One region of the Actinoallomurus oryzae genome, then DNA from elsewhere that is predicted to be linked to it. Evidence: riboswitches for the same ligand, from Rfam matches in the RefSeq annotation. Region 1 holds a riboswitch; each other region holds the start of a gene.
What was found. Region 1 has a riboswitch for ZMP and ZTP ahead of ABEA10_RS23780 (bifunctional 5,10-methylenetetrahydrofolate dehydrogenase/5,10-methenyltetrahydrofolate cyclohydrolase). Riboswitches for the same ligand answer to the same signal wherever they lie in the genome.
Positions count from the first base shown of each region.

Region 2: linked by a shared signal. The riboswitch ahead of ABEA10_RS15265 (phosphoribosylaminoimidazolecarboxamide formyltransferase) and the one ahead of ABEA10_RS23780 (bifunctional 5,10-methylenetetrahydrofolate dehydrogenase/5,10-methenyltetrahydrofolate cyclohydrolase) in region 1 are both predicted to bind ZMP and ZTP.
Region 3: linked by a shared signal. The riboswitch ahead of ABEA10_RS47535 (serine hydroxymethyltransferase) and the one ahead of ABEA10_RS23780 (bifunctional 5,10-methylenetetrahydrofolate dehydrogenase/5,10-methenyltetrahydrofolate cyclohydrolase) in region 1 are both predicted to bind ZMP and ZTP.

Region 1 covers NZ_BAABHF010000025.1:31,152-34,413, forward strand. The annotation lists gene qcrB (cytochrome bc1 complex cytochrome b subunit) at 1-1,417, shown strand, start outside; ZMP/ZTP riboswitch at 1,515-1,599, shown strand; gene ABEA10_RS23780 (bifunctional 5,10-methylenetetrahydrofolate dehydrogenase/5,10-methenyltetrahydrofolate cyclohydrolase) at 1,623-2,495, shown strand; gene ABEA10_RS23785 (Lrp/AsnC family transcriptional regulator) at 2,602-2,889, opposite strand; gene ABEA10_RS23790 (RNA-guided endonuclease InsQ/TnpB family protein) at 3,107-3,262, shown strand, end outside.
Region 2 covers NZ_BAABHF010000019.1:204,987-208,248, reverse strand. The annotation lists gene ABEA10_RS15270 (acetate--CoA ligase family protein) at 1-1,809, shown strand, start outside; ZMP/ZTP riboswitch at 1,820-1,904, shown strand; gene ABEA10_RS15265 (phosphoribosylaminoimidazolecarboxamide formyltransferase) at 1,937-3,085, shown strand; gene ABEA10_RS15260 (amidohydrolase family protein) at 3,176-3,262, opposite strand, start outside.
Region 3 covers NZ_BAABHF010000064.1:37,593-40,854, reverse strand. The annotation lists gene ABEA10_RS47535 (serine hydroxymethyltransferase) at 41-1,306, opposite strand; ZMP/ZTP riboswitch at 1,323-1,406, opposite strand; gene ABEA10_RS47530 (DUF5655 domain-containing protein) at 1,425-1,841, opposite strand; gene ABEA10_RS47525 (RNA polymerase-binding protein RbpA) at 1,945-2,316, opposite strand; gene secG (preprotein translocase subunit SecG) at 2,400-2,642, opposite strand; gene tpiA (triose-phosphate isomerase) at 2,772-3,262, opposite strand, start outside.

The sequences.
Region 1 (3,262 bases):
GACGCTGCACATCAGCTTCGATGTCCGCGGCGGCCTGCTCATGCGGCAGATCCACCACTGGTCGGCGATCCTGTTCCTCGCGTCGATCATGGCGCACATGCTGCGGATCTTCTTCACCGGTGCCTACCGCAAGCCGCGTGAGATCAACTGGCTCATCGGCATCACGATGTTCACCGTGGCGATCCTGGAGGGCCTGTTCGGCTACTCCCTGCCGGACGACCTGCTGTCCGGCACGGGTCTGCGCATCACCCAGGGTGTGCTGCAGTCGATCCCGATCGTCGGCAGCTACCTGTACTTCTTCGCCTTCGGGGGCGAGTTCCCCGGCCACGACTTCATCCCACGGCTCTACACCGTGCACGTGCTCCTCATCCCGGGCATCCTGCTGGCGCTCGTCGGGGCGCACTTCATGATCCTGTGGTTCCAGGGGCACACGCAGTTCCCGGGCAAGAACCGGGAGGAGAAGTCCGTGATGGGCAAGCCGTTCTACCCGGTGTTCCTCATCAAGACCACCGCGTTCTTCGTCTTCACCTTCATGGTCGTCGCCCTCCTCGGGACGTTCGCCCAGATCAACCCGATCTGGCTGTTCGGCCCGTACACCCCGGACTCCATCACGGCCGGGTCGCAGCCCGACTTCTACATGGGCTTCCTCGAGGGTGCGCTGCGCATCATGCCCAACTGGGAGACGAACCTCTGGGGCCACACGGTCTCGTGGAACGTCCTCGTGCCGGCGCTCGTGCCGCTGGGCCTGATCATGACGGGCGCCGCCCTGTGGCCGTTCGTCGAGCAGTGGGCGACCGGTGACCGGCGCATCCACCACATCGCCGACCGGCCGCGCAACGCGCCGTTCCGCACCGCGGTCGGCATGGCCGCCGTCGCCTTCTACGGGCTGCTGTGGCTCGCGGGCGGCAACGACGTCCTGGCCGACAAGTTCCACATCTCGCTGTACCAGACGACGTGGTTCTTCCGCGTGGCCGTCTTCGTCGGCCCGGTCATCGCCTACATCGTGACCAAGCGGATCTGCCTGGGCCTGCAGCGCAAGGACGCGGAGGAGTACGAGCACGGTGTCGAGTCCGGCATCATCAAGATGCTGCCGAGCGGCGAGTTCATCGAGGTCCACGAGCCGGTCAAGGAGAACGCCGAGGCGGTCCTGATCAGCAAGCCGCCCGCGCCGCCGCTCGTCTCGGGCGCGGAGGAGGACGAGAACGGCATCCCGTCGCCGGCCTCCCGCGGGCCGCTGGGCCGGGCCCGCCGGGCGCTGAACGGCGCGTTCGCCACCGACGACATCCCGATCGGCAACGGTCACGCGGCCGGTCACGGCCACGGCGAGCCCGGAGCGCCGGGCGACGACGACGGCGACGCCGTCGTCGTGCACCCGGAGACCGAGGGCGGCGAACACCGCGAGCTCAGCCGCGGCTGACCCCGTACGTTCGGCGAAGGCCCGTCACCGCGTCGCGGTGGCGGGCCTTCTGCTCGGTGCCGTGCGGAGCCGTGCGGCGGTGGGAACGGCTACGCTTGGGACGGGCCGTGACTGGCGCTGAAGGTGGAGTCACCACCGGGGAGCGGCCCTGCCATCGAGTGCCGTGCGCCTGGGCCGATCCACCGCGACCCGCAGGAGCGACCCGATGCCCGGCGACCCGATGTCCACGACGCACACCGCCCGTCTCATGGACGGCACCGCCCTGGCCCGCCGCATCACCGAGCGCACCACTGAACGCGCCGCGGCCGTCACACGGCAACGCGGCACGGCTCCGTGCCTGGCCACCGTGCTGGTCGGCGACGACCCCGCCTCCGTGACCTACGTCCGGATGAAGCGCGCCCGGTGTGAGAAGGCGGGCATCACCTCCCGCCACGTCCCGCTGCCGGCCTCGACCACGACGGCGGAGCTCATCGGCACCATCACCGCCCTGTCGGACGACCCGGGTGTGGACGGCATCCTCCTGCAGCATCCGGCCGGGCCGCACATCGACGAGCGGGCCGCGTTCGAGGCGATCGATCCGGCCAACGACGTCGACGGCGTCACGATGCGCTCGTTCGCCGCGATGAGCTTCGGCCTACCGGGTTTCGTGTCCTGCACGCCCGGCGGAATCGTGCGGCTGCTGGAGGAGTACGAGGTCGAGCTCGCGGGCCGGCACGCGGTCGTGGTCGGCCGGAGCGCCATCCTGGGCAAGCCGGCCGGGATGCTGCTGCTCGGCCGCGACGCGACGGTCACCTACTGCCACTCCCGTACGGCCGACGTGGCGGCACTCGTGAGAGAGGCGGACGTCGTCGTGGCGGCCGTGGGCCGGCCGAGGTTCATCCGGGGTGAGGACGTCAAGCCCGGAGCGGTCGTCGTCGACGCCGGTTACAACGCGGGCAATGTCGGCGACGTCGACTTCGAGACGGCGAGGACGCGCGCGAGCCTCATCACCCCGGTGCCGGGCGGCGTCGGCCCGATGACCATCGCCGTCCTGCTGGAGCAGACCGTCGAGGCGGCGGAACGGAGCCTGACCGCCTGACCGGCTCTCTCGGCGCCCTTGACGCTGGTCACGAGCCATTCCGGTGTGGTGCTCGGGTGGTCACGGCCGACCGCCCGGTGGAGGTCTCAGCGACGCAGAGGAGGTCTCAGTCGGCGTCGGGGAGGCCGAGGGAGAAGGTGGCCTCCAGGTCGTGCTGGGAGTAGGCGCGGAAGGCGATGTGGGTCTCGGTGTGGGTGACGCCGTCGACCTTGTTGAGGCGGCCGGGGATGACGTCGGCGATCTGCTCGTACTGGCGGACCCGCACCAGCGCGACCAGGTCGAACTCGCCCGTCACCGAGTAGACCTCGCTGACCCCTTCGAGCCCGGCGATGGTCTCGGCGACCTCGGGGATGCGCGAGACGTCGGCCTTGATGAGCACGATGGCGGTGATCACGAGGTCCTCCTGCGGTAAGTCGAGCCGGCCGTGCCGAAAGCCTAGTAGAGCGTCTCACCGAGACATACGGAGGTGACCCGATCCGCCAGCGGCGGGAGGATCCTCGGTAGGGGGCCCAGGTCGGGATGGCCCTAGGCGCGAAGCAGTCATTACCGTCTTTCCGCTCTATTCTTCCGTTCGTCGTTGCTGATCTTCTGGCGATGCGAGAGTTTCGAACGTGCGTACGAGTTACAAGGTGCGGGCCTATCCCACCCCGGAGCAGGTGGCGGTCCTGAGCCGCACGTTCGGCTGCGTACGTCTGGTGTGGAACAGGGTCCTGGAATGGCGGAAGATTCGTTACCGCACCGAGGGGCTCAGGACCTCCTACGCGGAG
Region 2 (3,262 bases), on a different contig from region 1:
GTCGTGCTCACCGCGGGCTTCGGCGAGACCGGGGCGGAGGGACGCAAGCGCGAGGAGGAGCTCACCGCCTTCTGCCGGGCGAACGGCCTGACCGTGCTCGGTCCGAACGGCAACGGCTACATCAACGCGGGGGCCGGCATCACCCCGTACGGCCTGCCGATCCCGCCGCCGCTGCTGCGCGGATCGGTCGGCGTCGTGCTGCAGAGCGGCGCGCTGGCCAGCTCCGTGCTCGCGTTCAGCCAGGCCCGCGGCATCGGCCTGAGCCTGCTCACCTCGATGGGCAACGAGGCCGTGGTCTCGGTCACCGACGTCATCGACCACCTCGTGGACGACCCGGCGACCCGCGTCATCGCGCTCTTCCTCGAGTCGATCCGCCGGCCGGAGGAGTTCGCCCGGGTGGCGCGCCGCGCGCTGGCGGCGGGAAAGCCGATCGTCGCGCTCAAGATCGGCCGTAGCGGGCTCGCCTCCCGTACGGCGCAGGCGCACACCGGCGCTCTCGTCGGTGACGACGCCGTCATCGACGCGGCCTTCCGGCAGCTCGGCGTCATCCGCGTCCGCTCGCTGGAGGATCTGATCATCACGGCCGGGCTGCTCGCGTCGTCCGGGCCGCTGCCGGGGCCCCGCCTCGGCGTCGTCACGCCGTCGGGCGGCGCATCGGAGATCATCGCCGACCGCGCCGAGGACGAGGGGCTGGAGCTGCCGGCGTTCGCCGAGGAGACCGTCGCCCGGCTGACCGAGATCATGCCGGACTTCGGCAGCCCCGCGAACCCGCTCGACGTGACCGGGTACGTCGTCGTCGACCGCACCCTGCTCTCCCGCGCGCTGCGGATCGTCGCCGAGGACCCGGGCATCGACGTCGTCATGCTCCTGTCCGACCTGCCGCGCGCCGAGCCGCCCGACCCCGAACCGGTGTTCCGGCTGTACGAGAAGAGCACGCGCATCATCGCGGAGTCGCCGCGTCCGGTCGTCATCGTCGGCAACGTGCTGACCGACGTCGGCTCCTTCGCCCGTACCCTCCAGGACCGCACCGGGTATCCGCACGTCGTCGGCGGCATCGAGCACGGCATGTCGGCCATCGGCGCCGCCGTCCGCTGGTCGGCGGCGCGCGAGCGGGCCGCCGTACGCCCGCGCGCCGCGACGCCGCCTCCCGTGGTGCGCGGCGAGCGGACCGGCGTGTGGGCCGAGCACCGGGCGTCCGCGCTCCTGGCGGAGGCGGGCGTGCCCGTGGTGCCGTCCGAGCTCGCGCCCGACGAGGAGGCGGCCGTGGCCGCCGCCGAGCGGTTCGGCCATCCGGTCGTGCTCAAGGCCGCCGCGGAGGGCCTGGGCCACAAGGGCGACGTCGGCGGCGTACGCCTCGGGCTCGGCTCCGCCGAGGACGTGCGGCGCGCGCACCGGGAGATCCTCGCGGCGGTCGGCGCGTCCGGTTTGGGCACGCTCGTCCAGCCGCAGCGTGAGGGCGGCGTCGAGCTGCTGGCCGGCGTCGTGCGCGACCCCGCCTGGGGCCTCGTGCTCGCGGTCGGCCTCGGCGGCGTGTGGGTCGAGGTGCTGAAGGACTCGGTGCTGCGCCTGCTGCCGGTGGACGCCGCCGAGGTCCGCCGCGCGCTCGGCGAGCTGCGCGGCGCGAAGCTCCTGACCGGCGCGCGGGGCACCGAACCGGCCGACCTGGACGCGCTCGCCGAGGTCATCACGCGCGTCGCGGACCTCGCCGGGGCGCTGGGCGACGACCTGGAGTCGCTGGAGATCAACCCGCTGCTGGTCCGCGGCTCACGCATCGAGGCCCTGGACGCCCTGGTGACCTGGCGTACGTGACCGGTACGCTGGCGGCGGCCGCGACTGGCGAGGGTGGATCACCACCGGGAAGCGGCCTGCCATCGATGCGGGCGCCGACCGCCTGGGCGCCTCCATCAGCGACATCGACCGCTGAGGAGGCCACGGCATGCAGCTGCGTTACGGCACCAACCCGCACCAGGAGGCGCGGGCGACATCGGTGGAGGACGGCGGCACGCCGCTCCGGCCGCTGAACGGCACACCCTCCTACATCAACCTGCTCGACGCGCTCCACGGCTGGCAGCTCGTCCGGGAGGCGAGCCGGGTGCTCGGCCGCCCGGCGGCCGCGTCGTTCAAGCACGTGTCGCCGGCCGGGGCGGCCGTGTCCGGGCCGGTCGACGCGGTCGCCGCGGAGCCGTACGGGCTCGGCGACGTCGGGGACCTCACCAGTGCCTACCTGCGCGCCCGCGACGCCGACCCCCGGTCCTCCTACGGCGACTTCGTGGCGGTGTCGCACCCGGTCGACGCCGAGCTCGCCGACGCCCTGGGCCCGGTGTTCAGCGACGGCATCGTGGCGCCCGGCTACGCCCCCGGCACCGTGGCCGCCCTGAGCCGCAAGAAGAAGGACCGCTTCGTGGTCTTCGAGGCCGACGAGACGTTCGCCCCGCCGGCGCGCGAGCGGCGGGAGGTCTTCGGCGTCGAACTGACGCAGGACCGGGACGAGGCGCCGATCTCGCGCGACCTGCTCGACCCGGCCGGTGACGCGGCGCCGCCCGGCACCGCCGTGCGGGACCTGCTGCTCGGGCTCGTCGTGCTCCGGTACACCCAGTCCAACGCGGTCTGTTACGTGCGCGACGGCATGACGCTCGGGGTCGGCGCGGGGCAGCAGTCGCGCGTCGACTGCACCCGCCTGGCCGGGGGCAAGACCGACATCTGGTGGCTACGGCGTCATCCGGCCGTGCGGGGCCTGGCCTTCGTACCGGGAGCCCGGCCGCAGGACCGGCTCAACTGGCGGATCCGGTACGCCGAGGGCGGCCTGACCCCCGACGAGGAACGGCGGCTGGCCGAGGCGCTGTCCGGCCCGGTCACCGGCCTCACCGCGGCGGACCGCGAGGAGTGGGCGCGCCGCCTGACCGGCGTGGCGTTCGCCTCCGACGGCGCGCTGCCCTTCCGCGACAACGTCGACCACGCCCGCCGCCACGGCGTGGCGTACATCGCCGAGCCGGGCGGCTCCATCCGGTCCGGCGAGGTCGCCGACGCCTGCCGCGAACACGGGATCGCGCTCGTACGGACCGGGCTCCGGCTCTTCCACCACTGAGCCGGGGTGCACGCGTGAGCGGCGCGGCGGCCCGCCGGCCGTCGACCGGATGGCTTCGGACGGGGCGTGGTGCGGTTCCGACGCGCTTTCTCAGGCGCCGAATCGGTCGAGCAGCGGGAGGCCGTTCGTCGTCATCATGGCGGTGACCTGGTCCTGATCGAGGAGCGGGGTCGCCTG
Region 3 (3,262 bases), on a different contig from region 1:
GGCGGGACCCGCCGGGCCCGCCCGCGCCGGCGTCGCCGTGTCAGCGGGCGGGCGCCCATCCTGGCATCGGGAAGCCGTTCAGCAGGTCCTGGACCTCGCCCGCGATCTTCTCGAGCGCGGGTCCGTCCTCCGCCGCCGTGACCGCGCGGTCGATCCACTCGGCGACGGAGGTCATGTGCTCCTCGGTGAGGCCACGGGTGGTGATCGCCGCCGTGCCGAGGCGGATGCCCGACGGGCTCCACGGCTTGCGCGGGTCGAAGGGCACCGTGTTGAAGTTGAGCTCGATGCCGGCGAGGTCGAGCGCCTTGGCCGCCGGCTTGCCGGCGATGTTCTTGGCGGTCAGGTCGATGAGGATCAGGTGGTTGTCGGTGCCGCCGGAGACGAGGTCGAAGCCGCGGGCCGTCAGCGCGGCCGCGAGGGCCTTGGCGTTCGCGACGACCTGCTGGGCGTAGGTGCGGAACTCCGGCCGGGCGGCCTCGCCCAGCGCCACGGCGATCGCCGCGGTCGTGTGGTTGTGCGGGCCGCCCTGCAGCCCGGGGAAGATCGCCTTGTCGATCGCGGTGGCGTGCTCCTCGGTCGTCATGATCATCGCGCCGCGCGGGCCGCGCAGGGTCTTGTGGGTCGTCGTGGTGATCACGTCGGCGTGGCCGGCCGGGGACGGGTGCGCTCCCCCGGCGACCAGACCCGCGATGTGCGCGATGTCGGCGACGAGAACGGCTCCGGTCTCCCGGGCGATCTCGGCGAACGCGGGGAAGTCGATCGTGCGCGGGATCGCCGTGCCGCCACAGAAGATGACCTTCGGGCGTTCCTTGCGCGCGAGGTCGCGTACCTCGTCCATGTCGACCCGCCCGGTGGTGCGGCCGACCCCGTAGTGCACGGGACGCAGCCACTTGCCGGAGATCGACACCGGCGACCCGTGGGTCAGGTGACCGCCGTGGGCGAGCTCCAGCGACAGGAAGGTGTCGCCGGGCTCCATGAACGCCAGGTGCACCGCGAGGTTGGCGGGCGAGCCGGAGTACGGCTGGACGTTGGCGTGCGGGACGCCGAACAGCACACGGGCGCGCTCCTGGGCCAGCTCCTCCACCGGGTCGATGACCTGCTGGCCCTCGTAGTAGCGCTTGCCCGGATAGCCCTCGGAGTACTTGTTGGTCAGGACCGAGCCGGTGGCCTCCAGCACGGCGGGCGAGACGTAGTTCTCCGACGCGATCAGCCGGATCTTGTCGTGCTGGCGCGTCGCCTCGGCCTCGATGAGCTCGGCGACGGCCGGATCGGCGTCGGTGAGATGGGACAGACGTGGCTGGTGCATGAAGCCTCCTTGCGGCTCCAGACACCCAGGCGCGCGGTGCCGGACTGCTTCGCTCCCCGGTGGTGAACTCCACCTCGACGCGCCAGTCGCGAGGCCACCCATGGTAGCCGCCCGCGGATCAGTCAGTGGCGGCGTCGAAGGACTCGCCGAGCCAGGCACAGACCTGGTCGTCGACGTCGGCGGGGTCCAGCAACTTCAGGACGTGCATCGTACGGTCGCCGGAGACGGGCAGGCGGCGCGCGATCCGCGGGTGCTCGACCGGGCGCGGCAGGAACAGCCAGAGGTTGAGCGACCGGGCCTTGGGGCGTACCTCGGCGAGCTTGCGGTCGCTCTTGAGGAAGACCCCGACCCCGACCGCGTCGGCGTGGACGGGTCCCAGCGTGGCAAGGTGATCGACCACCCGGTCGTAGATCTCCCGGTAGCTCTCGGGCCACGGGGCGAAGCACTCATCGACCGTGCAGCCGGGCACGCACACGTGCGACTGCCCGGCACGCCCGAACTCGCGGTCGCACTCCGGACAGGTCCACCGGCTCACGCCCCCACACTAGAGGCCGGCGCGGTGCCTGGCGGTGGGACAGGCATCAACGGCGACGGCCCGGTGGACGCACGAGGCGTGCACCGGGCCGTCGCGGCCATGCCTAGTTGCGGGCGCGCTCCATGGCGGCCTGGATGGCGGCCCGCTCGTTGCGGAGCTTGGTGAGGGCCTCCTCGAGGATGGCCTCACCGTCGGCGTCGCTGCGCCGCTCCTTCACGTACGCGAGGTGCGTCTTGTACGGCTCGTTGCGCGGGGGCGCAGGGGGGTTCTGGGGGTCCTTGCCGGCGGGGAAACCGCAGCGGGGGCAGTCCCACTGGTCCGGTACGGCGACGTCGGTCGCGAAGCTCGGCCGGGATTCGTGCCGGTTCGCGCAGTAGAACGTCACCCACACCCGGGGTGCCGCTTCACCGCGCTCGGCCTCTCCCATCGGGCCGGCACCGACGCGGCTGCCCCGAATGGCGTTGCCACTACCCACGGAGTACTCCTCGTTATTCCTGCCGTCGCGACGAGGACGCGACGGCCGTCAACACTGCCTGGCCGGTATGCCTGTGCCGCGGATCAGCCGTGGTGGCCGTGTGCGAACAGCAGGCCCAGGGCGATGATCGACAGGAACCAGATGATGCCCGTGCCGATCGTGAGCCGGTCGAGGTTGCGCTCGACCACGGACGACCCGCCCAGCGATGAGCTGATACCGCCACCGAACAGATCCGACAGGCCACCGCCCTTGCCCTTGTGGAGGAGGACGAGCAACACCATCAGCGCGCTCGTGATGATGAGGACGATGGAAGTTCCGATGATCACAGCAGTTCAGCGCTTTCGTGATTAACCCCGCCGGGCGCGGGGAATAGTCGCGTATTCAGGTCATCCGTTCCGAGGGTACGTCACTACCCCCGCCTGTCTCAGCAGAAACGCCCAGTCCGGTGACGAAGATCAGGCGAGCCGCTCACGGAACCGGCAGATCTTGATGAACTCACCGGCATCGAGGCTCGCGCCTCCGACGAGTGCTCCGTCGATGTCGGACTGCGCCATGATGCCGGCGATGTTGTCACCCTTGACGGAACCGCCGTAGAGGATGCGCACCTGATCGGCGAGATCTCCACTGTACAACTCGGCGAGGCGTGTACGGATCGCGCCGCACACCTCCTGCGCGTCGTCGGGAGTGGCGACCTCACCGGTACCGATGGCCCAGACCGGCTCGTAGGCGATGACAATCTGCCGGGCCTGGTCCGCGGGCACCTTCTCCAACGCGCCGTCGAGCTGGCCGAGCGTGTGCGACAGGTGCTCGGCCGCCTGGCGGATCTCCAGACCCTCCCCGACGCACAGGATCGGCGTCAGCTCGTGCTTGAACGCCGCCTTCACCTTCGCGTTGACGAGCGCGTCGTCCTCGCGGTGGTACTCACGGCGCTCGGAGTGCCCGGCGA